DNA from 2 places in the Streptomyces sp. NPDC047108 genome. Region 1 is predicted to be linked to the other one. Evidence: riboswitches for the same ligand, from Rfam matches in the RefSeq annotation. Region 1 holds a riboswitch; the other holds the start of a gene.
What was found. Region 1 has a riboswitch for S-adenosylmethionine ahead of ABZ822_RS16310 (aminotransferase class V-fold PLP-dependent enzyme). Riboswitches for the same ligand answer to the same signal wherever they lie in the genome.
Positions count from the first base shown of each region.

Region 2: another riboswitch for S-adenosylmethionine. It lies ahead of thrC (threonine synthase); the one in region 1 lies ahead of ABZ822_RS16310 (aminotransferase class V-fold PLP-dependent enzyme).

Region 1 is NZ_JBEYUP010000006.1:366,395-382,021, reverse strand. Features, by position in the region: partial or broken gene ABZ822_RS16320 (ubiquinol-cytochrome c reductase cytochrome b subunit) at 1-396, shown strand, start outside; gene trpD (anthranilate phosphoribosyltransferase) at 686-1,753, shown strand; SAM riboswitch class IV at 1,932-2,049, shown strand; gene ABZ822_RS16310 (aminotransferase class V-fold PLP-dependent enzyme) at 2,257-3,711, shown strand; gene ABZ822_RS16305 (Lrp/AsnC ligand binding domain-containing protein) at 4,200-4,481, opposite strand; gene ABZ822_RS16300 (rhomboid family intramembrane serine protease) at 4,478-5,287, opposite strand; gene ABZ822_RS16295 (NYN domain-containing protein) at 5,697-7,058, shown strand; gene ABZ822_RS16290 (NlpC/P60 family protein) at 7,337-8,365, shown strand; gene ABZ822_RS16285 (NlpC/P60 family protein) at 8,653-9,693, shown strand; gene ABZ822_RS16280 (hypothetical protein) at 9,757-11,055, shown strand; gene ABZ822_RS16275 (glycosyltransferase 87 family protein) at 11,203-12,480, opposite strand; gene ABZ822_RS16270 (glycosyltransferase family 4 protein) at 12,586-13,728, shown strand; gene ABZ822_RS16265 (GMC oxidoreductase) at 13,920-15,545, shown strand; gene ABZ822_RS16260 (AMP-dependent synthetase/ligase) at 15,600-15,627, opposite strand, start outside.
Region 2 is NZ_JBEYUP010000001.1:543,201-558,827, forward strand. Features, by position in the region: gene ABZ822_RS02325 (PTS transporter subunit EIIC) at 1-934, shown strand, start outside; gene ABZ822_RS02330 (histidine phosphatase family protein) at 931-1,473, shown strand; gene ABZ822_RS02335 (hypothetical protein) at 1,792-2,580, shown strand; gene groL (chaperonin GroEL) at 2,761-4,383, opposite strand; gene ABZ822_RS02345 (cold-shock protein) at 4,866-5,069, opposite strand; gene ABZ822_RS02350 (ubiquitin-like small modifier protein 1) at 5,549-5,827, opposite strand; gene thrC (threonine synthase) at 5,873-7,159, opposite strand; SAM riboswitch class I at 7,178-7,318, opposite strand; gene ABZ822_RS02360 (glucosyl-3-phosphoglycerate synthase) at 7,534-8,535, shown strand; gene ABZ822_RS02365 (trehalose-6-phosphate synthase) at 8,823-10,280, shown strand; gene ABZ822_RS02370 (nitroreductase family deazaflavin-dependent oxidoreductase) at 10,311-10,793, opposite strand; gene otsB (trehalose-phosphatase) at 11,051-11,911, opposite strand; gene ABZ822_RS02380 (DUF3263 domain-containing protein) at 12,144-12,386, opposite strand; gene ABZ822_RS02385 (sugar isomerase) at 12,629-13,627, shown strand; gene ABZ822_RS02390 (TerD family protein) at 13,816-14,391, opposite strand; gene arfB (alternative ribosome rescue aminoacyl-tRNA hydrolase ArfB) at 14,714-15,139, shown strand; gene ABZ822_RS02400 (flavin reductase family protein) at 15,272-15,627, opposite strand, start outside.

The DNA of each region.
Region 1 (15,627 bases):
GCGATCACCTGGTTCGGCCGGATCGGCTTCTTCGTGCTGCCGGTCCTGACCTTCGTCGTCACCAAGCGGATCTGTCTGGGTCTGCAGCGGCGTGACCGGGACAAGGTGCTGCACGGTCGTGAGACCGGCATCATCAAGCGGCTGCCGCACGGTGAGTTCATCGAGGTGCACGAGCCGCTGTCGCAGCAGCAGCTGCACACGCTCACGCAGCACGACCAGTACACGCCGCTCGAGCTCGGCCCCGAGGTCGACGAGAACGGAGTACGGCGGAAGATCAAGCGCACGCAGAAGCTGCGCGCGCGGATGTCGAAGGGCTTCTACGGCCAGGACAGCCAGATCGCCAAGCCGACCGCCGAGGAGTACCGGGAGATCACCGAGGGCCACGGTCACCACTGACCGGACCGCCGGCCGCCTGCCGGACTCCGCAGGAGTCGTACGAGGGCCCCGGGCCCGCCCCTTCGGGAGCGGACCCGGGGCTCTCGGGCGTGTGGGGGGCCCGGACCCCGTACGGAGGGCGGCGCCGTACGGAAGGGGCAGGGGTGGGACCGGGCCTCACCGTGCCCGGCAGGCCCGCCGCTGTCCGTACTCCGGGCTCGGCCGCGGCCGGGTCCGCCACGCCGATAGGCTGGCCGCAAGACCGCAGGTGGCGGCCGCCACCTGCCCATCCGACATCCAGGAGCGGACCATGGACCGTGTGACCCCAGCCGGAGCTGACAGCCCCGCGGCGGCCCGCACCTGGCCGGATGTCCTGACCTCCCTCCTCGCCGGCCAGAACCTGACCGCCGAGGACACCGCCTGGGCCATGGACCGGATCATGCGCGGCGAAGCCACGGACGTGCAGATCGCGGGCTTCGCGGTCGCCCTGCGCGCCAAGGGCGAGACGGTCGAGGAGGTCTCCGGCCTCGTCCGGACGATGTACGACCACGCCAATGTCATCGACGTACCAGGCCCGAGCGTGGACATCGTCGGCACCGGCGGTGACCGGGCCAAGACCGTGAACATCTCGACGATGTCGGCCATCGTCGTCGCCGGCACGGGCGCCCGGGTCGTCAAGCACGGCAACCGGGCCGCCTCCTCCGCGAGCGGGGCCTCCGACGTCCTGGAGAAGCTGGGCGTCAACCTCGACCTGTCGCCGCAGCGCGTGGTCGAGGTCGCGGACGAGGCCGGCATCACGTTCTGCTTCGCCGTGAAGTTCCACCCCGCGCTGCGTCATGTGGCCCCCGCGCGGCGCGAGTTGGGGATTCCCACGACGTTCAACTTCCTCGGCCCGCTGACGAATCCGGCCAAGGTGCGGGCCCAGGCGACCGGTGTGGCCGACCCGCGCATGGCGCCGATCATGGCCGGTGTCCTGGCCGAACGCGGCTCGTCGGCGCTCGTCTTCCGCGGGGACGACGGGCTGGACGAGCTGACCACCACCGCCACCTCGCAGGTGTGGGTCGTCCGGGACGGGACCGTGCGGCAGGAGTCCTTCGACCCGCGCGACATCGGGATCGACCTGGTGCCGGTGGAGGCCCTGCGGGGTGCGGACGCCTCGTACAACGCCGATGTCGCCCGCCGCCTGCTGGCGGGCGAGACCGGGCCCGTACGGGACGCGGTGCTGCTCAACTCGGCCGCGGCGCTGGTCGCCCTGGACCCGCGGGACGCGCCGCTCACCGAGCAGATCGCGGCCGCGATGGAGCGGGCCGCCGAGTCGGTCGACTCGGGGGCGGCACGGCGGACGCTGGAGCGCTGGGTCGGGGCGACCCACGGCTGAGCCGCCGGGTCCACCACCGGCTGAGCCCGCGGAGCCGCCAACGGCTCTGATCCGTACGGCACTTGGACTTCCCGCACCCGGTGTGAGGAAGCCGCCGCAACAGGCCGTAACGCAGGCCGCTGTCCACGTATCGGACAGCGGCCTGCGCGATGACGGCCTTGTGGCATGATGCTCGCCAGGTCACGAGTGACAGCGACACAGGCCCCGGCCCGCTGTCCGGCAACCCTCCGTCCGTGGCGGGGTGCCCCGGGTGATGACCAGGCCGCAGGCAGCGAGGTCTGCGGCAAGCGCGGATCCCTCGCCAGGGATCCTGGGTCGTCGAGGGAGATCTTCCGTGAATCAGCGAATGCGCTAGGGCCCGCGGCCCGTTCCCACAGCCTCCGTGCGGTGATCACTCCGCGATCGTCCGTGTGCCGAGGCGCCTTCCGTACGCCGTCCGCGCCGGTACTGCGCGACGCGTGCGTCCCTGAGAAGCCTTTCACCTGTCACCGGGAGATTCCGCCATGTCCGTGCGCCCTGCTGCCACCGCCTCGACCGCCTCCGCCCCTGCTGCCACCGCCGCCGACGGCACCGCCTCCGAGGCGTCCGGCGCCTGTTGCGCCGCGTCCGCCGTCGGCGCCCCGCTGCCCGTCCTCGGCCGGGACGTCCTCGTGCCGCTCGTCACCGGCGGCGAGGTCACGTACGCCGCCCTCGACTACGCGGCCAGCGCGCCCGCGCTGCAGCGGGTGTGGGACGACGTCGCCGCCTACGCCCCGTACTACGGCAGCGTCCACCGCGGTGCCGGGTACCTCTCGCAGCTCTCCACCGACCTCTTCGAGAACAGCCGTGCCGCCGTCGCCGAGTTCCTCGGCTGCCGCGACGACGACCAGGTCGTCTTCACACGCTCCACCACCGACTCGCTCAACCTGCTGGCGTCCGTACTCCCGCAGGGCACGCGGGTGTTCGTCTTCGAGACCGAGCACCACGCCTCACTGCTGCCCTGGCAGCAGGCCCCGGGTGTCGAGGTCTCCGTCCTCGACGCGCCCCGCACGCCGTGGGAGGCCGTCGAGACGCTGGAGCGAGCGCTCGCCGGCAGGGAGCCGTACGGCCCGGCGCTGGTGTGCGTCACGGGCGCCTCGAACGTCACCGGCGAGCTGTGGCCCGTACAGGAGCTGACCGCAGCGGCCCACGCCCACGGTGCCCGCATCGTGCTCGACGCGGCGCAGCTCGCCCCCCACCACCCCGTGGACATCGCGGAGTCGGACGTGGACTGGGTGGCCTTCTCCGGGCACAAGCTGTACGCCCCGTTCGGCTCGGGCGTCCTCGCCGGACGCGCCGACTGGCTGCTGGAGGCCGAGCCGTACCTCGCGGGCGGCGGTGCGAGCCGTACGGTCGCGCGGCGCGCGGACGGCGGCGTGGACGTGGAGTGGCACACCACGGCGGCCCGGCACGAGGCCGGTTCGCCGAACGTCATCGGCGTCTACGCCATTGCCTCCGCCTGCAAGGCGCTCACCGAGGCGGGCTTCGAGACGCTGGTGGAGCGCGAGCAGGCGCTGGTCGCGCGCGTTCGGGAAGGGCTGGCGGAGGTCCCGGAGGTGAGCGTGCTGTCGCTGTTCGGCGACGACGCGCCGCGGGTCGGCGTCCTGTCGTTCGTCGTCGACGGCTGGAACAGCTCGCACTTCGCCGCGGCGCTCTCCGCCGAGTACGGCATCGGCGTACGGGACGGCCTCTTCTGCGCGCACCCGCTGGTCAGGACGCTGCTGGGCAGCCACGCGGACGAGCCGGGGGAGTGCGGGGCGCCGGAGGCTGCGGCCCCGGGGGAGAAGTCGCTCAACGCGATCCGCGTCAGCTTCGGCGCGGGCACGCCGGAGGAGCACGTGGACCGCTTCGTCGCGGCGGTGAAGGAACTGGTCGCGAACGGCGCCCAGTGGACCTACCGCACGGAGGACGGCCGCTGCGTCCCGGACCGCAACGCGTAACCCGCCGCACGGCCGCGCGCCGGGCTCGGACCGGTCTCAACGGGTCCCCGCCGATGGGGATTGGCCCCGCTGCGGCCGCCCGTCCCGTCCTGGCGGGACGGGCGGCCCAGCGCCGACCACCGGCGCTCATCCGCCGGACGAGGCCCGGTGCCCGCGAGGGGCTGCCCGCGGAGGCGGGTGAGCGGACCGCCTCGGGGGGTCGCCCGTGGCGGAGTTGGCGCTGCGGGTGCGCTGCTGTGGGCAGTCGTCCGCCGGGGCGGGACGGGTGGGCGCAGCGACGGCCACCGGCGTTCAGCCGCCGCACCACGCCCGGCGACCTGGACCGTAGGCGCTCGCGCGGACTGCCCGCGGACGCGCAGATCCCGCCGCGCCCTGCGGCAACACCACCACCCGCCGCCCGGCGCAAGCCGCACCCCAACCGACATGCTTCAAGGGCCCCGGCCCTTGAAGCAACCGCTCCGCGGCGAGGGCCGAAGGCCCTCAAGCCGCTACGCGTCGAGACCGATCGCGAACGCCGCTTCCAGGTCGTGCTGGGAGTACGTACGGAACGCCACATGCGTGTCCGTGACCTCGACGCCGGGGATCTTGCTGATCCGTCCGGGGATGATGTCCGCCAGGTCGTCGTGCTCGCCCACGCGGACCATCGCCACCAGGTCGTAATTGCCCGTGACCGAGTAGACCTCGCTGACGTTCTCCAGGGCGGCGATCGTCTCGGCGATCTCGGGGATGCGGTCCACGCTGGTCTTGATGAGCACGATCGCGGTGATCACGGCTGGCTCTCTCCCTCGGTCGCCCTGGCTGCGCTGCTCACTCTAGCCTCACCGTCCGCGGTGCCACGCCTGGTGGCTCCGCCCCCGCTCGTCCCGCGTCCGTAGCGCGCCCAGGCGTAGAGGAAGCCCAGGCAGAAGCCGATGAGATGGGCCAGGTAGGCCACACCGGGCCGGGTCGTGACCGTACGGGCCGCCAGCCACTGGAGGACGAACCAGAAAATCAGCACCATCCACGCGGGGAAGCGCAGCGGCACGAAGAAGAGAAAGGGGAAGAGGCTGGTCACCCGGGCCGTCGGCAGCAGGTAGAGGAACGCGCCCAGCACGCCGGAGATGGCGCCGGAAGCCCCGACCACGGTCTGGGTCGAGCCGGGGTGCGCGGCCGCGAACCCGGCCAGCGCCAGGTAGCCGGTCGCGAGGTAGAAGAGCGCGAACCCCGTCCTCCCCATGCGCTCCTCCGCCATACCGCCGAAGACGAAGAGGAACAGCAGATTGCCCAGCAGGTGCAGCCAGCTCCCGTGCACGAACAGTGCCGTCAACGGGGTGAGCAGCGCGCGCGGGGAAGCCGCGAGCAGGTCGCGGGGGACGACGCCCCACCGTTCGAAGTACGCCACCTGGGCCGTATGCAGATCGACCCCTCTGCCGTACACCGGGTTCAGCCCGGCGGAGGGTCCCGCGACGAAGATCACGAAGCAGAGGACGATGAGGGCGTACGTCACGACCGGCTGCCGTCCGTGCCGCGCCCGGGGAAGGAACCGTCCGGCCGCAGCCACCCGGGCCCGCTGCTCCGCGATCACCTTACCGATCATGAACAGAGCATGGCGTAACCGGACGAAACTCCCCGGCGCGCCTCGCCGTGCCCCCGTTGGCCGCCCGGCCCCGGCGCCCCCTCCCCGCCAGGTCGTAGGGTGACGGAAAGCACCTGGAGAAGGACGACATCATGGGCGTACCCCAGCAGGCGGCCGAAACCCGTCGGCGCCGCACCCCGAGCGGCGTTCCCGCGCGTTTCGCCGGCACCCGTACGACCCGGGCGGTCGGGTACGTTCAGCTCGGCCCGGCCGATGGGGGCGGGTCCGAGGACGGCGGCGTCGTCGGTGGGAGCGGCACGGCCGGTGGGACCATCACGAGCGTGCGCTGCCGCTGATGCGACGCGGCGGACCGGACCGAGCTGGTGGACCGTCCGGGCGTGAGCGCCTGAGAACGGAGCGGTGACAGGTGGTGGAGCGTAGCGAAGGCGGCGCTGCCGGGGCCGACGAGGCCGCTGGTGCCGCCGAGGTGCTCGACCGCCCCCTGCCCGAGGGGGTGCGGCGCAAGGTGATCGCCCTCGTCGCGGACGCCTTCGGGGATCTCACCGTGGCGGAACTCCCGACGCAGTTGCGGCAGTACGCCCGTTTCACCCCCACCCGACGGGCGAAGTTCGCGGGCAATGCGATGGCGTCGGCGCTGGAGAGCCACGCGCTCTTCCGGCAGCGGGTGGCCGAACTGGTCCGCGCGGGGCAGCCGGAGCTGGCCGAGGCGCTGGACGCGGGCTCGGTGCCCGCGGCGGCCGATCCGCTGGACGTGGCGGCCGCGGCGTACGTGCTGCGCCCGCCCGGCTGGGTGAAGCTGGTCGCCGCCGCGGGTGAAGAGGTGCAGCGCGCGCAGGCCGAGAAGGCCGAGGAGGACGCGGCCCGCGAACTGCAGCGGCTGCGCGAGGAACTGGCCGCCGCACGCTCGGCCGCCCGTGACGAGACCGAGCACATGCGCACCGAGCTGGAGTCCGCCCGCAAGGACGCCGACCGGCTGCAGCGCAAGCTGCGCAGCGCGGAGAACGACGTACGGCGCGGTGAGGCGGCGCTGCGCAAGGCCGCGGCCGAACTCGACTCCGTACGGGAGGCCGCCGCCGCGGAGAAGTCCTCCGCCGAGACCGAGGCGCGGAGGCTGAAGGCGCGGCTGGCCGAGACGGAGTCGGCGCTCGAGGCGAGCCGGCGGGCCGCCCGCGAGGGCCGCAGCGTCGAGGACATGCGGGTGCGGCTGCTGCTGGACACGGTGCTCGACGCGGCGCAGGGGCTGCGGCGCGAGCTGGCGCTGCCGCCCGCGTCGATGCACCCGGCCGACACCGTCGACGCGGTCGAGCCGGGCCGGATGACGCCCAAGGACGTGGCGAGCCGCGCCCTGTCGGACACCGACCCCGCCCTGCTGGACCAGCTTCTCGCCCTGCCCCAGGCCCACTTGGTGGTGGACGGCTACAACGTCACCAAGACGGGCTATCCGACGATGCCGCTGGAGAAGCAGCGGCTGCGGCTGCTCGGCGGGCTCGCGGTGCTCGCGGCGCAGACCGGTGCCGAGATGACGTGTGTCTTCGACGGTGCGGAACTTGCCGCGCCGGTACTGCTCGCGCCGCCGCGCGGAGTTCGGGTGCTCTTCAGCAAACCGGGGCAGACCGCCGACGAGTTGATCCGCCGCCTCGTCCGCGCGGAGCCTCCGGGCCGTCCGGTCGTCGTGGTGTCGACCGACCGCGAGGTGGCCGACGGGGTCGCGCGCGCGGGCGCGCGCCCCGTTGCATCCGCTCTGCTTCTCAAGCGGCTTTCGCGTACCTGAGCAACTCCTGGGTCTATTGCCCGAATTGGGGGCAGCGGTGCGTCAGGTGCCCGTCACTGCCCGTGTGACGTGTGTAAAGAATGCGCGGTGTCACAGACTTTTTTCCGATGAGGATTTGAAGCGATCACAGGATGGTCACTAAGGTCTGGGCTCGAACCTCCGCGCGGTTGATCGTCCATCCGGGATGACCGTGGGGGAACCGCCGAGTCCGGGGCACGCGTCACCGCTCCACTCCCCACCCACCCGGCAGGCGGCTGAGGAAGAAGGAGCTCGCCTCCGTGGCGTCCCACCGTCGACCCAAGCAGCCGAGCCGCACGCGCGTGACCGTGCTCACCGCGACCGCCGCCGCGGCTGTCGCCCTGACCTCCCAGGCCGCGCAGGCCGACCCGAAGCCGACCAAGAAAGAGGTCAAGGCCAAGGTCGACAAGCTCTACGAAGAGGCCGAGAACGCGACCGAGAAGTTCAACGGGGTCAAGGAGAAGCAGGACAAGCTCGAGAAGCAGGTCGGCGATCTCCAGGACAAGGTCGCCCGCGGCCAGGGCGAGCTGAACGAGCTCCGCAACGGCCTGGGTTCGATGGCCACGGCCCAGTACCGCACCGGCGGCATCGACCCGTCCGTGCAGCTCATGCTCTCCTCGGACCCGGACTCCTACCTCGACAAGGCGTCCACCCTCGACCAGCTGAGCACCAAGCAGGCCGAGGCGCTCCGCAAGATCGCGGACAAGCAGCGCACGCTCAAGCAGCAGCGCCAGGAGGCCTCCACGAAGCTCGAGGAGCTGGCGGAGACCCGTAAGACGCTCGCGGGCAACAAGAAGGAGATCCAGGGCAAGCTCTCCAAGGCCCAGGCCCTCCTCAACTCCCTGACCGCCAAGGAGCGCGCGGCGCTCGCCGCCGCGGAGGCCGAGCGCGCCAACCGCGCCAGCAGCCGCGCGGACCTCGGCAACGCCCTGCCGTCCTCGCAGCGCGCCGGTGCCGCCTTCTCCGCCGCCCAGTCCAAGATCGGCTCCCCGTACGTGTGGGGCGCCACAGGACCGAGCTCCTTCGACTGCTCCGGCCTCACCTCGTGGGCCTACTCGCAGGCCGGTGTCTCCCTGCCGCGCACCTCGCAGTCGCAGGCCAACGCCGGTCAGAGGATCTCCAGCCAGAGCGCCCTGAAGAAGGGCGACCTGGTGCTCTTCTACGGCGACCTGCACCACATAGGTCTCTACGCCGGCAACGGCCAGATCCTGCACGCCCCGAAGCCGGGTGCCAGCGTGCGCTACGAGTCGATCAACAACATGCCGTTCCAGTTCGGGGTCCGCGTCTGACCCCGGGGTGAATCCCCCGCGGACGGGCGGTGGTTCGTCCCCGGACGACGGCGTTCCGCATCGCGTCGCACGGCGTCCGCGCACCGCCCATCCGGGGGAATCGGTACCCCCGTGAAGTTTCCACGCCCCGCCGGTGACCTGCGTTCTCCGGCGGGGCGTCACGTTCCGTATCCCTTCCCGGCTTTGAACGCTGCGCGATCATGCGGTTACTCTCTGCCCGCAGTCGTCGGCCCCAGCTCCGCCCACCGGGTGGCGCGGGCCCTCAGCGGAAGGGAGAGCGGCCGCCAGTGGCGTCCCATCGCCGTCCCTCACGGTCCGGTTCCGACCGGGTCACCCGGGTCTCCGTCCTGTCCGCCGCCGCGGCCACCGCCGCCGCGGCGCTCTCCGCCGGATCCGCCGACGCGGACCCGCGCGACACCCCGACGGATGTCACGTCGCGGGTGGACCGCCTCTACGAGGAGGCGGAGCGCGCCACCGAGCGGTTCAACGCGGCGGACGAGCACCGTGACCGGTTGAGCGACCAGACCGAGCGGCTGCGCGACCGCGTGGCCCGCGGCCAGGAGCGCGTCAACCGCCTGCGGGACGGGCTCGCGACCCTCGCCGGAGCCCAGTACCGCTCCGGCGGCATCGACCCCGCGCTCTCGCTGCTCCTCTCCGAGAACCCGGAGAGCTATCTCGACAAGGCGTCCACGCTCGACCGGATCGGCAACCGCCAGGCCGGACGGCTGCGCGCGCTCCAGGAAGCCCAGCGCGTCCTGAAACAGGAGCGTCAGGAGGCGAGCCGGAAACTCGCCGAACTGGAGCGCAGCCGCGCCGATGTGGCCCGCAGCAAGAAGTCCGTGGAGCGCAAGCTCGCCGTCGCGCGGACCCTGCTCAACTCCCTCCCGCCGGCCGAGCGGGCGGCGTACGCCAGGGCCTCGCGCTCCGGCGGCCGGTCCGACGGGCTGCAGGGCGCTCTGTTCGGGGACGCGGCGCCCTCCTCCTCCCGGGCGGCCGCGGCGGTCGCCGCAGCCCGGCGCGCGGTCGGCGCCCCGTACATCTGGGGCATGGCCGGACCCGCCGGGTTCGACTGCTCGGGGTTGACCTACTGGTCGTACGCCCAGGCGGGGATGGCCATTCCGCGGACCTCGCAGGGGCAGCGCTTCGCGGGGCAGCAGGTGCCGCTGAGCCAGGCCAGGCCCGGTGACCTGGTCACCTACCGCTCCGACGCCAGCCATGTCGGGATGTACGTGGGCAACGGGCAGGTGGTGCACGCGCCTTACCCCGGCGCGCGGGTGCGCTACGACCCCGTCGGCATGATCCCCGGCGCCACCGTGACCCGCGTCTGAGGGCCCGGCCCGATCCGCACGGTCCTGGGCGGGCAGCCGCGCCGGGCTCGTACGATCGGGGGCGTGGCAGGGCAGGGAAGCGGGGCGAGACGGCGGGCCGTGCGGTGCGTGGCGCTGGTCATGGCCCTGCTCACCGGTCCCGCGGCCGCGGCCGGCTGCGGTGCGTCCGGCGCGGCGACCGACTCCCGGAGCCCCGACGACCGCACCATCCAGCGCATGCTGGACCGGCGGGCCGAGGCACTGCTGGACCGCGACGGGCGCGGCTTCCTCGCCGCCGTCGACCCCCGCGCCACCGGCTACCGCGCCCAGCAGCGGAAGGTCTTCCGCAATCTTGCCGACGTGCCGCTGGACGGCTGGCGCTACCGCCTCGTCCGCACCGGCGGCTTCCGGCCCGCGCCGGGGGAGGGGCACCGGATCGCCGCCGAAGTCCGGCTGGGCTACCGCCTGAAGGGCTACGACACGGCGCCCGTGGAGTCCGTGCAGCGGCTCACCCTCACCGAGCGGGGCGGCCGCTGGTACATCGCCGCCGAGGACGCACGGACCCCTGACGGCAGAACCCGCGCGCGGCCGCTGTGGGAGCAGGGCGAGGTCACGGTCGTCCGCGGCAGGAGCAGTCTGCTGCTGGGCGTCGGTCAGGACGAGCGGCTGCTGCGGCGTGTGGCCAGGACCGCTGACGGGGCGGTGCCCGCGGTCGACGACGCCTGGCGGGGCCGGTGGGCGCGGCGCGTGGTGGTCCTCGTCCCCGGGTCGCTGCAGGGGATGAGCGCGCTGCTGGGCGCGCCCGCCGCCTCGTACCGGGGGATAGCGGCGGTGACCACGGGCGAGGCGGGCGGCGGCGGGCGGGCGCCTGCGGACCGCGTCGTCGTGAACCCCGAGGCGTACGGCCTGCTCGGCGAGACCGGTCAGGGCGTGGTGCTCACCCATGAGACGGCGCACGTGGCGACGCGGGAGGACACCTCGGCCGCCACCCCGCTGTGGCTGTCCGAGGGCTTCGCCGACTGGATGGGCTACCGCGGTACGGGCCGCTCGGTGCAGGAGATCGCGTCCGAGCTGAGCGGCGACGCGGCGTCCGGCCGTCTGCCGCGGGAGCTGCCAGGCGACGACGACTTCGGCTTCGCCGGGGGAGGCGGGCGGCTCGCGGCGGCGTACGAAGGCGGGTGGCTGGCCTGCCGGATGGTCGCCGAGCAGTGGGGCGAGGTGAAACTCCGCCAGTTCTACCGGGCCGTGGGCGCGCAGACGACGCGCGAGGGCGCGGTGGAACGGGCGCTGCACGATGTGCTGGGCATCGGCTCGGAGGCTTTCACGGCCCGCTGGCGGGCGTACGTCGCGCAGGAGCTGAGCCCGGACGGTCGGACGCGGTAGCGGGCGCGAAGTCCCGGACGGACGGCGGCTGTTGGCCGCTCGACGGCTCGACGGCTCGACGGCTCGACGGCCGGCGGCTCGGCGGCTCGGGGTTGCGGGCCGGGGTCCTGCCCGCCGCCGTGAGCCCGCCGCCATGAGCCCCCGCCGTCAGCGGGAGAGTGTCTCGGGTGCGTCCGTCCCGGCCGGGTGCGGGACCGCGGCCCGCTCGGCGTCCTCCCGCAGCCGGGGTTCGGTCACCGTCTGCCGCCAGAGGCGGCGGCAGCAGACCAGCGTCGCCGCGACGAGCAGCCCGTTGCGGACCGCCAGCACGGCGATGCCGAGCGCGTCGCTCACCACCACGTGCGGGAACCAGATGGGGAAGGCGATCTGCGTGACGGCCGTCGCCGCGAGCAGCAGCAGCGCGGTCGGCCCCTGCCGGCTGCCCCGCACCGTCAGGCACACCGCCGCCAGTCCGAGCAGCCAGAGCAGATACTGCGGGCTGATGACCCGGCTCGTCGTCGTGAACAGAAGCACGGCCGCGAGGGCGGCGTCGCATGCCGTGCCCGGCCCCGGCCGCACCACCCGGAGGCGCCACACCACCAGCCACATCAGCGCGAGGACGCTGAGGACGAGCGCGAGACGGCTCACCTCGGGCACGTACGGGCCCAGGAACTCCACCGACCCGTAGTTGAGCAGCACCCGGCCCTCCCAGCCGAAGTGCCGGGCGGCGTGGAAGACCAGCGCGCCGAGCGACTCGATCTCCGTACCGCGGTCGCGCTGGAAGGTGAGGAAGGCCAGGGCGCCGGGCATCGCCGCGGAGAAGAGCACGGCGACGGTCGCCGCCGTCACCGCGGCCGCCGTCCAGCAGGTACGGGTCACCGGCCCGCGCCGCACGCCGAGGAGGAGCAGGACCGGCCAGACCTTCAGCAGCGCGCCCAGGGCCGCGAGCGCCCCCATCGCGCGCGGACGGCGCGGCAGGGCGAGGAGCGCCGCCACCGCCACCGCCGTCACCATCACGTCGTACCGGGCGTACGCGGTGGGGCCGAGCAGCGGCACCCCGGCCACCCACACCCAGGCCCCCGCCGGATCGCGCCCCGGCCTCCGGCCCGCGCGCAGCAGCAGGGCGAGGACCGCGGCGTCGGTCAGCCAGGCCAGGACGAAGAACGCCGAGGCGTAGCCGAGGAACGGCAGCAGGGCGGGGGAGAGGATCGCGAGGGCGGCCGCGGGCGGGTACTGCCACGTCACGTCGTCCACCGGGAAGGTGCCGGTGCGCAGCACCTCGAACCAGCCGCGGTAGATCACCGAGACGTCCGTGGTCAGGTCGGGGCCCGGGAGGATCAGCACCTTGAACACGTACAGCAGCACGATGGCCCGGGTCACCGCCCAGACCGCCACCGGAGCCAGACGCGCCTGCCGCCTGCCCGGGGAAACGGTCGCCTGCTCCATGGAGCCTCGTCCCGTTCTGTCGTTTACGCACCCTTCGGTGCATCATGACCTACGGGACGGGCCGCGAGCGGACGACCCGCGCGGACCCGCTACTGTCGGCATGCGATGGACAAGACCCTGATCGTCACGAACGACTTCCCGCCCCGGCCGGGCGGTATCCAGGCGTTCCTGCACAACATCGCGCTGCGTCTGGACCCGGCACAGGTCGTCGTCTACGCCTCCACCTGGAAGCGGGACCACGAGGGCCTGGAGGCCACCGCCCGCTTCGACGCCGAGCAGCCGTTCACGGTCGTCCGCGACCGTACGACCGTGCTGCTGCCCACGCCGCGCGTGACCCGGCGCGCGGCGGCGCTGCTGCGCGAGCACGGCTGCGGCTCGGTCTGGTTCGGGGCGGCGGCACCGCTCGGGCTGATGGCCCCGGCGCTGCGGAAGGCGGGCGCGCGGCGGCTGGTCGCGACGACCCACGGGCACGAGGCCGGATGGGCGCAGCTGCCCGTCGCACGCCAACTCCTGCGGCGGATCGGTGAGTCCACCGACACCATCACCTACCTCGGCGACTACACCCGCTCGCGGATCGCACGGGCGCTCACGCGGGAAGCGGCCGGTCGCATGGTCCAACTCCCGCCCGGCGTCGACGAGAAGACCTTCCACCCCGCCTCCGGCGGCGGCGAGATCCGGGAGCGGCTGGGGCTGGCCGGGCGTCCCGTCGTCGTCTGCGTCTCGCGGCTCGTGCCCCGCAAGGGGCAGGACACCCTGATCCGGGCGATGCCGCGGGTGCTCGCGGCGGTGCCGGACGCCGTCCTGCTGATCGTCGGCGGCGGCCCGTACGCCAAGGACCTGGAGAAGCTGGCCGAGGAGACGGGGGTCGCCGGTTCCGTGCGCTTCACCGGTCCCGTCCCGTGGGAGGAACTGCCCGCGCACTACGGGGCCGGGGACGTCTTCGCCATGCCGTGCCGTACGCGCCGTGGCGGCCTCGACGTCGAGGGCCTCGGCATCGTCTATCTGGAGGCGTCCGCGACCGGACTGCCCGTGGTGGCCGGAGACTCGGGCGGTGCGCCGGACGCGGTGCTCGACGGCGAGACGGGCTGGGTGGTGCGCGGCAACGCCTCCGACGAGACGGCCGAGCGGGTCACCGCGCTGCTGCAGGACGCCGGTCTGCGCCGCCGCATGGGCGAGCGGGGCCGCGCTTGGGTCGAGGAGCGCTGGCGCTGGGACATCCTCGCGGAGCGGCTGACGGCCCTGCTCTAGGCCCGCGCTCGGGCGGGTGGTCACTTGCGCGGCTCGGCCACCGCGGTCGCGCGGTGCCCCGCCGTGCGCCGCGCCTCAGCGTGCCGCGCCGTACGCCGCGTCTCCCGCTGACGTCGGGTATTCGACCGTGCTCGAAAACGGTCATGTGCATGGCTATGGGCGATTCACGGTTTCTTGCTCATCATGCGCGCATGACCTCATACCTGACGCGTCGTCACTTTCTGGGTCTCGCCGCCCTCCAGACGGCCGCCGCCATCGGGCTCACCCGTATCGCCGCCCCCGCCGCGGCGCTCCCGTCCCGCGCCGCACTGCCCGACCACGTCCCGGCTCTCGTCGTCGGGTCCGGTTACGGCGCCGCCGTGGCCGCGCTCCGGCTCGGCGAGGCCGGCGTGCGCACCGTGGTCCTGGAGATGGGGCGGCTCTGGCACGAACCCGCCCCCGACGGCCGGGTGTTCTGTTCCACCCGGTCCCCGGACCGCCGGTCCATGTGGTTCCGCACCCGCACCGAGGCGCCGCTCGCCACCTTCCTCTGGCTCGATGTCGTCAACCGCGACATCGACCCGTACCCCGGCGTCCTGGACCGCGTCCGGTTCGACGCCATGTCCGTCTACGTCGGGCGCGGCGTCGGCGGCGGCTCGCTCGTCAACGGCGGCATGGCGGTGAAGCCGTCGCGCGCGTACTTCACCGAGGTCCTTCCGCGCGTGGACGCCGCCGGGATGTACGACCGGTGGTTCCCGCTCGCCGAGCGCACCCTGGGCGTCAACACCGTGCCACCCGACTGGTTCGAGTCCACGCCCTGGTACCGCTTCGCCCGCGTCTCGCGCACCCACGCCCACCGGACCGGACTGCGGACGACGTTCGTGCCAGGCGTCTACGACTTCGCGTACATGCAGCGCGAGGCCGCGGGCGAGGTCACCCGGTCCGCACTCGACGGCGAGGTGATCTACGGGAACAACCACGGCAAGCGCACCCTCGACCGCACTTATCTGGCCGACGCCCTCGGCACGGGCCACGTCACCATCGAGACCCTCTGCCGGGTCAGGGGCATCCGCCGCGAGCCGGACGGCCGTTACGTCCTGACCGTCGACCGCATCGACGAGACCGGCCACGTCATCGAGACCCGCGAGATCGGCTGCCGTCATCTCTTCCTCGGCGCGGGCAGCCTCGGCACCACCGAACTGCTCCTGCGCGCCCGCGAGACCGGCACCCTGCCCGACCTCGACGCGCGCGTCGGCACCGGCTGGGGCACCAACGGCAACGTCATGACGGCGCGCGCCAACCACGTCTGGGACACCACCGGCGCGCAGCAGTCGACGATCCCGGTCCTGGCCATCGACGACTGGAACAACCCGGACAACCCCGTGTTCGCGGAGATCGCGCCCCTGCCGATGGGGTTCGAGCACTGGATCAGCCTCTACCTCGCGATCACCCGGACCCGCGAGCGCGCGTCGTTCACCTACGACGCCGCCGCCGACCGGGCCCGGCTGAACTGGAGACGCGAGCAGAGCGAGCCCTCGGTCGCCTCCGCCCGTAAGCTCTTCGACCGCATCAACTGGCGGAACGCCACCGTCTACCGCCACGATCTCTTCGGCGGCAACAAGGCCTTCGCCGACGACTTCTGCTACCACCCGCTGGGCGGCTGCGTGCTGGGGGAGGCGACCGACGACTACGGGCGGGTGCGCGGCCACCCCGGCCTCTACGTCACCGACGGTTCGCTGATCCCCGGATCCCTCGGCGTCAACCCGTTCGTGACGATCACGGCCCTCGCCGAGCGTAATCTCGACCGCGTCCTCGCGGAGGACGGTGTCGGTTCCTGACCGAACGCATCAGGGCCGGCGGACGCATCCACCGGCCCCGTTGCGGTACTGCGATCAGGCGCTGTAGATGGCCTCGATCTCG
Region 2 (15,627 bases), on a different contig from region 1:
GGTCGTCGTTTACCCGGGCGTGGCAGGCGTCAGCGCGTTCGGCCAGAAACTCGCGCCGGGCCAGGGAGGCGTCCTCGGCGCGCTCTGCGCCGCCCTGCTCGCCGTCCGGGTGGAGAAGTGGTGCCGCCGCCGGGTGCCCGAGGCGGTCGACGTCCTGCTGACCCCGACCCTCACCGTTCTGGTGGCCGGGCTCGTCACGCTCCTCGGCCTCATGTTCGTGGCCGGTGAAGTGTCCACCGCCATCGGCGACTTCGCGAACTGGCTGCTGGCCACGGGCGGCGCAGTCGCCGGATTCGTCCTCGGCGGCCTCTTCCTGCCGCTGGTGATGCTCGGCCTGCACCAGGCCCTGATCCCCATCCACACCACGCTCATCCAGCAGCAGGGCTACACCCTTCTCCTTCCGGTCCTCGCCATGGCGGGCGCGGGACAGGTGGGCGCCGCGCTCGCCGTCCTCCTCCGCCTCCGCCGCAACACCTCGATCCGCAGGACGATCCGGTCCGCCCTGCCCGCGGGCCTGCTGGGAGTCGGCGAACCCCTGATCTACGGCGTCTCCCTGCCCCTCGGCCGTCCCTTCGTGACGGCGTGCGTCGGCGGTGCGTTCGGCGGCGGCTTCGTCGGACTGCTGGGCCAGCTCGGCGACACGGTCGGCTCGACCGCGATCGGCCCGTCCGGCTGGGCGCTCTTCCCGCTGCTCGACGGCAGCGCGAGCCTCACCGCCACCATCGGCGTCTACGCGGCGGGGCTGCTCGTCGGCTACGTCGCGGGCTTCGCCGCCACGTACTTCTTCGGCATCAGCAAGCAGATGCGGGCCGAACTGAACGTCGCTCCCGAGCAGGCCGCGACCCCGGCCGCCGAACCGTCCTCGGCCCCGGTGCACGACGTACCGGGCGCGGAGGGCGGGAACCTGGCGGCTTCGGGAAGGATGACCCCATGACAGCCGACGCCATGACAGCCGGCGCGACGCGACGCCTGGTCGTCCTGCGCCACGCCAAGTCCGCCCGGCCGGACGGCGTAGCCGACCCGGACCGGCCCCTCGCCCCGCGTGGACGCCGCGACGCCCCGGTCGCCGGGGCGTGGCTGCGCGACGCGGACTGCGTCCCCGGCCTCGTCCTCTGCTCCCCGTCCCGCCGCACGCGCGAGACCTGGGACCTCGCATCGGCGGAACTCTCCGCCGACCCGCCGATCCGCTTCGACGACCGCATCTACCACGGGAGCGCCGAACAGTTGATCGCAGCCGTGGGCGAAACGCCGCCGGACGTACGGACGTTGCTGCTGGTCGGACACAGCCCCGGCGTGCAGGACCTGATCCTGCTCCTCGCCGGTGACGGCGACCCCGACGCCCTGGCCCGTACGGAGGAGAAGTTCCCCACGTCGGCCATCGCGGTCCTCCGCGTCCCGGGCGGGTGGCCCGAACTCGCGCCGGGAAGGGCGCAGTTGACGGAGATGGTGGTGCCGCGGGGCGAGAAGGACTGAGCCGCAGGAACCGCTCGTCCACCGGACCGCTGTTACGTGCGGCCGTTCCCTCCCGGCGTCAGGCGAAGTACTTCCTGACGTCGGCAGGAGTTTCGTCCCCTCTTCTCACAGCAGGAGATGCACGTTCCCCGCGCATCCGGAAGTGCGCCGAGGATCCACGGAAAACCCTCTTCACTCCACCAACACCCGTATTGCCGGTAGAAGTTCGGACTTCCGCGCCGTTCGCGGCAGCGGGGGTGTGCCCGCCTGCTGGAGTGCCGGAACAGGTCGGTAGTGTGCACTGCTCGATCGCGCGCAGAACAACAGGGGAGCAGCCGCATGGCAATCCGCAAGGCGAAGATGAAGGAACAGGTCGCGGAGGCGATTGCGCAGGCTGCGCCGGGAGATCGCCTGATCGTCACCATTGCCACGGTCACCGGTCCGAGCCCGTGGCTGATGAACGCGCTCGGTCTCATCGGGCAGCTTCTCGTGAAGTTCTACTTCGTGACGGTCACCGAACAGGCCGTCGTCTTCCACACGTTCAACCGCTTCACACAGCGGCCCAAGGAGTTGGTGTACGCCATCCCGCGCGCCCAGGCCCAGCCGCTGCTCGGCGAGGTGAAGCGGAACCCGCTGTGGAGTTCCTTCATGTTCGCGCTGCCGAATGAGCAGGGGCCCACCCGAATCAACGTCCACCGCATGTGGCGCAACGAGATGGACGAGCTGATCTCGCTCGTCACCGGGGCGCCGTACGGGGCGCCGGTCCCGCCGCACGCCCAGGGTGCGTCCGCCGCCCAGGGCTTCCCGCAGCAGCCCGGCGCGATGGCTCCCGGTTTTCACCAGCAGGCCGCACCCGGCTTCCCGCAGCAGCCGCCGGCCGGACCGGCGGGCCCGCAGCAGCCGCACACCGCCCCGGCTCCGGCGGCTCCGGCCCCGCAGTACGGCGCCCCGTACGGCGCCCCGGCTCCGCAGCACGGTGCTCCGTACGCCCCGCCCGCCCCGCAGCAGCCGTACCCGCCCCAGCCCCAGCAGCCCCAGGCGTACGCCCCGCAGCAGCCGCCGGCACACGCGTACGCGCAGCAACCGCCGCAGCCGCAGCCGCAGCCCGGAAACCCTTACGGCGCCTGACACCTGGCCGTCCGGCGTCCGACTCCGCGGCCCCTTCAAGGAACGGCTCGGTCTGCTCCGGAACCCGGGGTCCCGGAACCAACCCCACCCCCGGACGGGAAACGGAAACGCCACTGGGGCGGCACCCTCGCGAGGGTGCCGCCCCAGTGCTCAGGACGGTTGATCAACCGAAGCGGTCGATCAGAAGTCCATGTCACCGCCCGGCATGCCGCCCGGGGCCGCCGCGGCGGCCTTCTCCGGCTTGTCGGCGATGACGGCCTCGGTGGTGAGGAAGAGCGCAGCGATGGACGCGGCGTTCTGCAGCGCGGAGCGCGTGACCTTCGCCGGGTCGATGATGCCCTCGGCGATCATGTCCACGTACTCGCCGGTGGCGGCGTTCAGACCGTGACCGACGGTCAGGTTGCGCACCTTCTCCACGACGACGCCGCCCTCGAGACCACCGTTGACGGCGATCTGCTTGAGCGGGGCCTCCAGGGCCAGGCGGACGGCCTGGGCGCCGGTGGCCTCGTCGCCCTCGAGCTCGAGCTTCTCGAAGACCGAGGAAGCCTGGAGCAGAGCCACGCCACCACCGGCGACGATGCCCTCCTCGACGGCGGCCTTGGCGTTGCGCACCGCGTCCTCGATGCGGTGCTTGCGCTCCTTGAGCTCGACCTCGGTCGCGGCACCGGCCTTGATGACGGCCACGCCGCCGGCCAGCTTCGCGAGGCGCTCCTGGAGCTTCTCGCGGTCGTAGTCCGAGTCCGAGTTCTCGATCTCGGCGCGGATCTGGTTGACCCGGCCCTGGACCTGCTCGCTGTCACCGGCACCGTCGACGATGGTGGTCTCGTCCTTGGTGATGACGACCTTGCGGGCACGGCCCAGCAGGTCGACACCGGCGTTGTCGAGCTTGAGGCCGACCTCCTCGGAGATGACGGTGCCACCGGTGAGGATGGCGATGTCGCCGAGCATGGCCTTGCGGCGGTCACCGAAGCCCGGGGCCTTGACGGCGACGGACTTGAAAGTGCCACGGATCTTGTTGACGACCAGGGTGGACAGCGCCTCGCCCTCGACGTCCTCCGCGATGATCAGCAGCGGCTTGCCGGACTGCATGACCTTCTCCAGCAGCGGAAGGAGGTCCTTCACCGCGGAGATCTTGGAGTTGACGATCAGGATGTACGGGTCGTCGAGGACGGCCTCCATACGCTCCATGTCGGTGGCGAAGTAGGCGGAGATGTAGCCCTTGTCGAAGCGCATGCCCTCGGTGAGCTCGAGCTCGAGCCCGAAGGTCTGCGACTCCTCGACGGTGATGACGCCTTCCTTGCCGACCTTGTCCATCGCCTCGGCGATGAGCTCGCCGATCTGGGTGTCGGCGGCGGAGATGGAGGCGGTGGAAGCGATCTGCTCCTTGGTCTCCACGTCCTTGGCCTGCTCGAGCAGGGCGGCCGAGACGGACTCGACGGCCTTCTCGATGCCGCGCTTCAGGGCCATCGGGTTGGCGCCGGCGGCGACGTTGCGGAGACCCTCCTTGACGAGAGCCTGGGCGAGAACGGTCGCGGTCGTCGTGCCGTCACCGGCGACGTCGTCCGTCTTCTTCGCGACCTCCTTGACCAGCTCGGCGCCGATCTTCTCGTAGGGGTCCTCGAGCTCGATCTCCTTGGCGATGGACACACCATCGTTGGTGATCGTGGGGGCGCCCCACTTCTTCTCGAGGACAACGTTCCGGCCCTTGGGGCCGAGGGTCACCCTGACGGCGTCGGCGAGCTGGTTCATCCCGCGCTCGAGGCCGCGCCGCGCCTCCTCGTCGAACGCGATGATCTTGGCCATGTGAAGTGTCCTCCACGGACTGGGGTTCCCCCCGCCGTTAGCCGGGGGACGGTGGATTTCTCCGGACCGCGTGGCGCCCGCGACGGACGGCCTGCGTGCCCGGCGGTCCCTTGCCCCGCCCGGCCTGCCGGCCTCACCGACCCGGTCCTTCTGTCACTCTCAACCTCAGAGTGCTAACGCCAATGATTAGCACTCGGGGCCATCGAGTGCAAGCGCCTCAAGGGCTTCCACGGACTCCACGCCCGACGCGGGACCGGCCCTCGACCGAGCCCCGACCGGCACCGAAACGGCGTACGACCGGCCGCTCCGGGGACGGCGCCCTCCCCCGGCCACGTGCCGCGCACCCCGAACTCCCCGCCCCCGCCCGCCCGTCATGGCACCGCCGGGCACGACCCGCGCCCACCCACGGCGAAGGGCCCGCCCCCTTGAAGGGGACGGGCCCTTGCTTCGTACGCCAGTGGTCAGTCGGCGCGTCCTTGGTGTCAGCCTGCCACGCGGACCATGTCCGCCTGCGGCCCCTTCTGGCCCTGCGAGATCTCGAACTCGACCCGCTGACCTTCTTCGAGGGTGCGGTAGCCGTCCATCTGAATCGCGCTGTAGTGCACGAAGACGTCCGCACCACCGTCGACCGCGATGAAGCCGTACCCCTTCTCCGCGTTGAACCACTTGACGGTGCCCTGAGCCATCCCTAACTCCCCTATTACTGGCCCTTGCGCAGGACCGCACTCCGCGGACCCGGGTCAGACTTCACCCAGACCTCACACGACCACCCCAACCGGCCGGTAGGGGTGCGTCACGTGTGTGCCGGAACGCGTCGACCGCGGCTGAATGTATCTGCACGAATGCCGTCTGCAACAGGTCAATCAGACGAGAATTCTGGGCGCGCTCGAACGGCAATTCCCGTCCATATGCCGCCAGTTGGGGGCAACTCGGGCCGGGCATTGCTCATCAATCCGACATAGCGTGCACACACTTGGGGCACAACTCGTCGGTACTCATATGCGTTCGGCAAGGGCGCCTAGGGGGGATGCGCCCAACTCTACCGCGCTCCATGGCGCGGAATGACCCCCTCCACTTCTCTCACGGAGGGGGTCATCACGATTACGAAAGGTTGTTGAATTTCACCGCCACCCGGCCTCTGAAGGACCCGTTGGTGGACGGTTCGTCAGCAACCGCCCGCGACCGCCGGGATGATCGAGACCCCGGCGCCTTCGGGGGTCGCCGTCTGCAGCCCGTCCTCGAAGCGGACGTCGTCGTCGTTGACGTAGACGTTCACGAAGCGGCGCAGCTTGCCGGTGTCGTCCAGGACGCGCGCGGCGATGCCCGGGTGGTTCTTCTCCAGCGACTCGATGACCTCGGCGAGGGTCGCGCCGTCGGCGCTCACCTCCGCCTGGCCGCCGGTGTAGGTGCGCAGGATGGTCGGGATGCGGACGTTGACGCTCATGCGGTTCACCAATCGGTGGGAGGGGTGGGCGGAGGAGTGGGCGGGTCAGCCGGCGAGACCCGCGGCGCGGAACGCGTCCAGGCTCGGCCGGATCGTCGCCGTGGGCCGCGAGGTCGGAGCGACGGCGTCCAGGGTCTTCAGCCCGTCGCCGGTGTTGAGCACCACCGTCTCACCCGCCGGGTCGAGCCGCCCGGTCTCGATCAGCTTGCGCAGCACGCCGACGGTCACACCGCCCGCGGTCTCGGCGAAGATGCCCTCGGTGCGCGCCAGCAGCTTGATGGCGTCCACGACCTGCTCGTCGGTGACGTCCTCGACCGCACCACCCGTACGACGGCAGATGTCGAGCACGTACGGGCCGTCGGCCGGGTTGCCGATGGCGAGCGACTTGGCGATGGTGTCCGGCTTGACCGGCCGTACGACGTCGTGGCCGTCCTTGAACGCCCGCGACACCGGGGAGCAGCCCTCCGCCTGAGCGCCGAAGATCTTGTACGGCTTGTCCTCGACGAGCCCGAGCCGGATCAGCTCCTTGAGCCCCTTGTCGATCTTCGTGAGCTGGGAGCCCGAGGCGATCGGGATGACGATGTTGTCCGGGATGCGCCAGCCGAGCTGCTCGGCGATCTCGTACGCCAGGGTCTTGGAGCCCTCGCCGTAGTACGGGCGGAGGTTGACGTTGACGAAGCCCCAGCCCTCGCCGATCGGGTCGCCGATCAGCTCGCTGCAGAAGCGGTTCACGTCGTCGTACGTGCCCTCGATGCCGACCAGGTCACCGCCGTAGACCGCGGCCATGACGACCTTGCCCGCCTCCAGGTCGTGCGGGATGAACACGCAGGAGCGGAAACCCGCGCGGGCGGCCGCGGCGCCGACCGCGCCCGCGAGGTTGCCCGTGGAGGAGCAGGACAGGGTGGTGAAGCCGAAGGCGCGCGCGGCCTCGACGGCGATGGCGACGACGCGGTCCTTGAAGGAGTGCGTCGGGTTCCCGGAGTCGTCCTTGACGTGCAGGCCGCCGGTGACACCCAGCTCGCGCGCCAGGTTGTCGGCCCGCACGAGCTTGGTGAGGCCGGGGTTCAGGTTCGGCTTGCTCGCCACGTCCTCGGGGACGGGCAGCAGCGGGGCGTACCGCCAGAGGTTGCCGGGCCCGGCCTCGATGCGCTTCCGCAGGCCCTCGGGGTCGCCGCTCGGCAGGTCGTACGCCACCTCGAGCGGCCCGAAACAGACCTGGCACGCGAAGATCGGGCCGAGGGGGAAGCGTTCGCCGCACTCACGGCAGGACAGCGCGGCGGCGGGTCCGAGCGAGACGGAGTCGGTGCTGTTGGCAACGGTTTGCACAGCCATGGATGGCGAGGCCCTTTCTCCTCATCTTCCCCGTGACGGACTTCGCCACGAGACGGAATTGGCACCTTCCCGAGTCGGGAGCCTCGCTGGATGCACGAGACCGACTGGAGGGTTGCCGGGGCTTCAACGGGCCGTTCCCTCTGCCCCTCTGGATGAGCGGTATGGCTCCGGGCTGCTACGCCCGGGCGTTTGTGCGGGTCCACCCCGACATGAAGTGGACACCTGCGTTGTTCAAGACTGTAACGGACGGCGCGGACGGTTGAGATAGTCGTCCGAACCGCGAGACGGATCACGGACCCGGCCGGGTTCCGCGGCCCCGCACACGGTACAGACGGGCCCGTACGGGTCCCCGCACCCCAGGGAGAGACGCAGACGTGCTGGAAGAGGTGGAGCACTGGCTGGAGCACCGCTCCTGGTCGGCCGCCGACCGTCCGCTGAACCGGCTCCTGGCCGCCAAGCGGAACGCCGGGCCGGCCGGAACGGTCAGCGTCGTGCTCCCGGCCCTCGACGAGGAGGCCACGGTCGGGCCGATCGTCGAGACGATCCGGCGCGAGCTGATGAGCGAGGCCGTCCCGCTGGTCGACGAGCTGGTCGTCGTCGACTCCGGCTCCACCGACCGTACGGCCGAGGTGGCCGCGGAGGCCGGCGCCCGCGTCGTCCACCGCGACGCCGTCCTGCCGCGGCTGCCCGCGGAGCCCGGCAAGGGCGAGGTGCTGTGGCGGTCGCTGCTGGTCACCGGCGGGGAGATCGTCTGCTTCGTGGACGCGGACCTGCGCGCGTTCTCGTCGAGCTTCGTCTCCGGGATCGTCGGGCCCCTGCTGACCGAGCCGGACGTGCAGCTGGTGAAGGCGATGTACGACCGCCCGCTCGGTGCGGACGAGAAGCCGCCGGACGACTCCCTCGGCCCCGTCGAGCAGGGCGGTCGCGTCACCGAGCTGGTCGCCCGCCCGCTGCTCAACCTCCACTGGCCGCGGCTGGCGGGCTTCGTCCAGCCGCTCGGCGGCGAGTACGCGGTGCGGCGGTCGCTGCTGGAGCAGCTCCCGTTCCCCGTCGGCTACGGCGTGGAGCTGGCGATGCTCATCGACGCGCTCGACCTGGCCGGGCTGGACGCGCTGGCCCAGGTCGACGTCGGCGTACGGCGGCACCGGCACCAGGACGGGCAGGCGCTGGGACGGATGGCGGCGACGATCTACCGCACGGCGCAGGCGCGGCTGGCGCGCGGGCACCTCGTACGGCCGGTGCTGACGCAGTTCGACCGCACGGACGCGGGCTTCACCCCGACGGTCCACGACGTGGCGGCGGAGGAGCGCCCGCCGATGGCCACGATCCCGGAGTACCGGGCGCGCCACACCCCTCACGACGGCCGCGTGGCGTAGCGACCGGGGGGCAGTCGTTCCGCGGGAGGCCTTGGGTGGCAGTCGTTCCGCGGGGCGGTGGGGGTCCCCCCGGACGGAGTCCGGGGGAAGGGCAACCACACGCCACCGGCCGGCAGCCGAAAGGCATGGACGGCCCACGGCAAGACCTCGCGCTGCATGCGCCCGTGACCGCCGGCCGAACGTCGGGATCCCTTCCGCATCGCGGAATCGGATCCCGACATCACGCCGCCCCCGCCGGATGGCGAAACGCACGTTTGCGCGGATCTGTCACGGGCTAGGCTCGCGGCATGGTCGCAGAGCAGGCTGCCCAGGTTCTCGTCGCGTCCAACCGCGGCCCGGTCTCGCACACCCTCCAAGAGGACGGCTCGCTCAGTGCCCGGCGCGGCGGAGGCGGCCTCGTCTCCGGCCTGTCCGCCATCGGCCCCGACGCGGGCGCCCTGTGGGTCTGCGCCGCGCTCGGCGACGGAGACCGCGAGGCCGTCCGCCGCCGTGGCACCCGCCTGGACCCCGCCGAGACCGGCGGCCAGCACGTACGGATGCTCGACATCGACCCCGACGTCTTCGCCGACGCCTACAACGGCATCGCGAACTCGGTGCTGTGGTTCGTGCACCACCTGCTCTACCAGACCCCGCTCGAGCCGTCCTTCGACGCCGCGTTCCGCGCCCGGTGGACGTCCTACGAGTCGTACAACGCCGCCTTCGCCGACGCCCTCGCCGAGGAGGCCGCCGAGGGCGCCGCGGTGCTCGTGCAGGACTACCACCTGTGCCTGGTGCCGGGCATGCTCCGCAGGCGCCGCCCCGATCTGCGGATCGGGCACTTCTCGCACACCCCGTGGGCGCCCGTGGACTATTTCCGGCTGCTGCCCGACGACATCGCCCGGCAGCTCCTGCGCGGCATGCTCGGCGCCGACCGGGCGGGGTTCCTCACCCAGCGGTGGGCCGACGCGTTCGCCGCCTGCGCCGCGGAGGTACTCGACGGCGAGGTGGACTCCACGGACGGCGCCTCCGACGCCGTCACCTGCGAGGGCCGTACGACGCGGCTCGGGGTCCACGGGCTGGGCGCCGACGCCGACTTCCTGCGGGAGCGGTCGCACCGTCCGGACGTGGTCGAGCGGATGGCCGCCCTGCGCGAGCAGATCGGAGGCCGGGAGCGCCGGGTCGTCGTCCGGGTCGACCGCACCGAGTTGTCGAAGAACATCGTGCGCGGCCTCCACGCGTACCGGCAGTTGCTCACCGACCATCCGGAGTGGCGCGGCCTGGTCGTCCACCTCGCCTTCGCCTACCCCTCGCGGCAGGATCTCGCCGTCTACCGCGACTACACCGACGAGGTGCAGCGGGTCGCCGGGGAGATCAACGCCGAGTTCGGCACGGACGCGTGGCAGCCCGTCGTCCTGCATGTGAAGGATGACTTCGCGCGTTCCCTCGCCGCGTACCGCATCGCCGACGTGGCGCTGGTCAATCCGATCCGCGACGGCATGAACCTCGTCGCGAAGGAGGTGCCGGTCATCTCCGACGAGGGCTGCGCGCTGGTGCTCTCGCGCGAGGCGGGCGCGTACGCGGAGCTCGGCGAGGAGGCGCTCGTGGTGAACCCGTACGACGTGACGGGCACGGCGGAGGCGCTGCATCAGGCTCTGTCGATGGCGCCGGGCGAGCGCGCCGAGCGGACGAAGCGGCTGGCGGCCGCGGCGACCTCGCTGCCGCCGCAGAAGTGGTTCCTCGACCAGCTCAACGCCCTCGGCGGCTGACGGCCCGGGGTCCTGGCCCCTCGGCCGGGCCTACGAAGGACCGGGCTCCTCGTCCCGTTCGACGATCACGAGCGGGATGTCCCGCCCGGCCTTGTCCTGGTAGCTGTCGTACTGCGGGAAGATCGCGGCCATACGCCGCCACAGGTCCGGCTTCTCCGCCGCGGAGGCCGTACGGGCCCGGCCGGTGAACGTCTCCGCGCCGGCCTGAACCGTCACCTCGGGATGCTCCTGGAGGTTCAGGTACCAGGCCGGGTCGTGCGACGCCCCGCCGTTCGACGCCACCAGGAGAAAGCGCTCGGCGTCGCGGCCGTAGATCAGCGCCGTGCGCCGCAGCTTCCCGGACTTCCGGCCGCGGGTGGTCAGCAGCAGGGTCGGCATGCCGTGGAAGGTGTGGCCCTTCGTGCCGCCGGACTCGACGTAGGTGCGGATGTGCCGGGCCACCCAGGCGGTCGGGCTGTCGAGCACCTCCTCGTCGCCGGGCGGCGTCGCGGGCGGGGGCGGGTTTCCGGTCATCGCGCTCTCCTTCTCCTCGGCACCGCATGTCTCGTGCACCGCTGGCCTCGGCGCCACGTGTCTCGGACACCGCTGGCCTCGGCGCCGTGTGTCTCGTGCGGGCGCCTCGCCGTGCGCCGCCTGTCTCGCCTGAGCCGGGTGCGGCGTGCGTCGGGTGCGACTGCCTCGGGTGCGGCGTGCGTCGGGTGCCGCGCGGAGGGAGCCGGGCCGGGACTCGTCGTACGCCCTGCGGCGCGCTCCGTCCCCGCCCCGGGGGGTTACGTCTCCGCCCCAGGGGTGGTGAGCGCGTCCGCCAGGCCGCTCAGCAGCGCGACCACGCCCTGCGGCCCGTCGACCACCAGGTCGGCGCGCGCGGCGAGTTCGGTGACCTCGCTGCTGCCGCTGCAGACGAGGAGGCCCGGCAGGCCGTTGGACCGGAGCTTCTCGACGGCCGCGAAGGCCGCGAGGTCGCCGAGGTCGTCGCCCGCGTAGAGCACGGCGCTCGCGTCGGCGGCCCGTACGTGCTCCTCCAGGGCGACGCCCTTGTCCATGCCCGGCGGGCGGAGTTCGAGGACGAGGCGGCCCGGCTCGACGATCAGGCCGTGCCGCTCGGCCAGGGCGTACAGCGGCTGGTGCAGCGCCTCGAAGACGCCCTGCGGATCGTCGGTACGGCGTGTGTGGACGGCCAGCGCCCGTCCCTTGTCCTCGACGTACGTGCCGGTGCGGCCGCCGTCGCGGGCGAGTACGTCGGGCAGTTCGGCGCGTACGGCCTGGACGCCGGGGTGCGGGGCGGGCTCCTGGAGGGTGCCGGAGGCGGCGTCCCAGCGCTCGGCACCGTAGGCGCCGAGGATCACCAGGTGCTCCAGGCCCTCCACGCCCGCGAAGCCGCCGTAGCGGACGGCGACCTCCGCCGGGCGGCCCGTGATCACGGCGACGGAGCCGACGAGCGGGGACAGCCGGGCGAGGGCGGACACGGTTCCGGGGTGGGCACGGGCCTGGTCGGGGTCCGGGACGATCGGCGCGAGGGTCCCGTCGAAGTCGAGGCCCACGACGGCCCGTTCGGGGCGGGCGAGCAGCGCGGCGAGGCCGTCGCGGCCCGCGGGGGTGACCGGGGTCGGCAGGGATTCCGGGATGCCCATGCGGCCGACCCTACCGGCGCCGGGCCCGGCGCGGGCCGAGCCGCCGCAGGATCGCGCCGGGCCCGCTCCGTGCCGCCGGGGGGCGACGTCGCGGCCACGGTCACCCCGCCGCTCCATGGGCTGCACGGAGGGTGGCCGTCCGCGGCTCGGACCGGCGGGCGCGCGGGGAGGAGCGGTGACCGGTGGACGCGCGTCGGTCGGCGCCCGCGGGTGCGGGCGGGACCAGTGGACCTCAGCGGTTCGCGCGACGCGCGGCGCGGACGCGGCGCAGGCGGTTGACCGTGACGGGGTCGTGGGCGAGCGCGCGCGGGTCGTCGAGCAGGGCGTTCAGGAGCTGGTAGTAGCGGGTCGGGGAGAGGCCGAGCCGCTCCCGTATCACCCGTTCCTTCGCTCCGGGCCCGGACCAGCTGCGGCGCTCCACGGCGAGCACGGCACGGTCCCGGTCGGACAGCCCGTCGCTCTGGCCCTGCGTCATGTGGCTCACTCTAGCCGCCGCGTCCGACACCGCCCGGCCCGTGCCGGGCCCGCGCCAGGCCCGCCGCCGACGGGGCGGGAATCGCGTACGCCGCACAGATCCCGCCGCCAACTCCCGCCCAGGTCCGTACCTTTGCTGTCGGCTGGAAAGCCGCTCTTCCCTCCGCCTGACCCGGCCTGCTATCCACGACGGGTGGCCGGTACCCCGACCTGCCCCTCACCGCACCGAAGGAGCACCCGACCATGCCGGAGCCCGAGCAGCCCCCCACGTCCCGCACCGCGGCCGAGATCGCCACCCAGCCCGGCTGCTGGCGGCGCGCGGCGGAGGCCGCCGCCTCCGGGAAGGGTCTGCCACGACCGGGCGAGCGGGTGGCCGTCACCGGATGCGGCACGTCGTGGTTCATGGCGCAGGCGTACGCGGCGCTGCGCGAGGCCGCGGGGCAGGGCGAGACCGACGCCTTCGCGTCCTCGGAGTTCCCCCGGCTCGCGCCCGGGCCGGGACGTGACGGGCGGGTGTACGACCGGGTCGTCGCCATCACGCGTTCGGGCACCACCACCGAGGTCCTGGATCTGCTGACCGGGCTGCGCGAGCGTCCCGCCACTCCGGCCACCACCGCCCTGACCGCCGACCCGAAGACCCCGGTGATGGAGGCCGCCGACGCCGTCGCCGTACTGGACTGGGCGGACGAGGAGTCGGTCGTCCAGACCCGGTTCGCGACCACGGCCCTGGCGTTTCTGCGGGCCGGCCTGGAGGTGCACGGTCCGCTCCCCGCGGGGGTGAAGACGGTCGCCGAGGCCGCCGTCGACGCCGAACTCGCCGTCACCCAGCCGCTGCCGGAGGCAGCTGTCACCGCCGAGCAGTGGACCTTCCTCGGACGGGGCTGGACCTACGGGCTCGCGCAGGAGGCGGGGCTGAAGATGCGCGAGGCGGCGGGGGCCTGGACCGAGTCGTACCCGGCGATGGAGTACCGGCACGGGCCGATCTCGATCACCGGGCCGGGGCGCGTGGCGTGGATGTTCGGATCGCTTCCGGAGGGGCTGGCCGCCGACGTGGCACGGGTGGGCGGCACGCTGCTCGCCGACTCCGACAGCGCGACGGGGCCGCGGGCGCTGGACCCCATGGCGGACCTGATCCGGGCGCAGCGGCTGGCGGTCGCGGTGGCCGAGGCGCGGGAGTTCGACCCGGACCGGCCGAGGAACCTCACGCGGAGCGTGATCCTCGCGGGACAGCCCGAAGGCTGAGCGAAGCCCCGCACCCGGGCTCTCCCCGGGCTGCTCGTCCCTCCCATGCCGCATCGCGCACGGGAGGGACGCGAGAGGGCCGGCCCGTGCGGGCCGGCCCTCCTCCCCTGCTGCGCGCGCCGGGCGCGCCGGTGCCGCGGGACGGCTCACGCCGCCTGGGCACCGCCGTCATGCGTCGGCGTCGGGTGTCAGACGTTGACGCCGAAGTCCTGAGCGATGCCGGTGAGGCCGGACGCGTAGCCTTGGCCGACCGCGCGGAACTTCCACTCCGCGCCGTTCCGGTACAGCTCGCCGAAGACCATGGCGGTCTCGGTGGCCGCGTCCTCGCTGAGGTCGTAGCGTGCGATCTCGGCGCCGCCCGCCTGGTTGACGATGCGGATGTACGCGTTGCGCACCTGGCCGAAGTTCTGGCTGCGGGACTCGGCGTCGTAGATGGAGACCGGGAAGACGATCTTCTCGACGGTGGCGGGCAGACCGGCCAGGTTCACATTGATGGCCTCGTCGTCGCCCGCACCCTCGCCGGTGCGGTTGTCGCCGGTGTGCACGATCGTCTGGTCCGGCGTCGACTTGTTGTTGAAGAAGACGAAGTGGCCGTCGGAGACGACCTTCCCGCCCCCGTCGACCGCGATCGCGCTCGCGTCGAGGTCGAAGTCCGTGCCGGTGGTGGTCCGGACGTCCCAGCCGAGGCCGACCGTGACGGCGGTGAGGCCCGGCGCCTCCTTCGTGAGCGAGACGTTGCCGCCCTTGGACAGGCTTACAGCCATGGGATGTCCCTTTCCTCGTCATCGTGGTGCGGGCTCCGTGCCGGTGACGAAGCTACCGTCACCCTCCACAACGCCAGGACGGCATCGTGAGGTTCCACCCGGCTTTACTTTCTTTACGAACCTTGTGCGCCCCGGACCCGACCGGCCGCCGCGCCCGCGACCGCAACCCGCGCCTCCGACCGCAACCCGCGCCTCCGACCGCGACCCGCGCCCGCCCGCTACTCGCGCGCCCGCACCCGACCGGCGGCCCTCCCCGTACCCGTCCGCACCCGGCCGGAAAAAGCGGATGCCATCGGCGTCCTCGGCCGGGATCATGGAGGGCATGTCCGGGCCCTACGTCATCCGCGGTTCGGTCTCCCTCCCGGAGGCCGAGCTCATCTGGCGTTTCTCCCGCTCCTCGGGACCCGGCGGCCAGCACGTCAACACCTCGGACAGCCAGGTCGAGCTGCGCTTCGACCTCGCCCGCACCGAGGCGTTGCCGCCGGTGTGGAAGGAGCGCGCGCTGGAGCGGCTGGCCGGGCGCCTGGTGGACGGTGTGGTGTCGGTGCGGTCGTCCGAGCACCGCTCGCAGTGGCGCAACCGCGAGACCGCGGCCGTACGTCTCGCCGCCCTCCTGGCCGAGGCGACCGCGCCGCCGCCGAAGCCCCGCCGCAAGACCCGCGTCCCGCGAGGCATCAACGAGCGGCGGCTGCGGGAGAAGAAGCAGCGCGGCCAGACCAAGCGCGGGCGCAGCGGCCGCGACTGGTAGACGCACCCGCCGGCGGGCCCGGACGCGGGACACCCCGGTCCTGAACTGGGGGAAATCCGAACTCGGCGTTCTCTTACGGGAGTTACGGCGCTTTCGAAGCTCGAGGAACCCGGGGACGGGGTGACCCGGCCCCTAGTCCAGCCTCCGGTAGCGCCCCCGGAAGTACGTGAGCGGCCCGCCCTCCGCGCTCGGCGTGCGGGCGCCCAGCACCCGTCCGATCACCAGCGTGTGGTCCCCCGCCAGGACCCGGTTCTCCGTACGGCACTCCAGCACCGCGAGCGCTCCGCCCACGAGGGGTGCCCCGGCCGTCGTCCCGCGCTCGTACGCGATGTCCTCGAAGAGCAGCCGGTCGCTGATCCGGCCCTTCATGGAGAAGCGGCCGGCGATGTGGCGCTGGCTCTCCGACAGCACGGACACCGCCCACAGCGGCTGACGCTCCAGGAGCTCGTCCATCCGCGAATCGTTGCGAACGCTCACCATGACGAGCG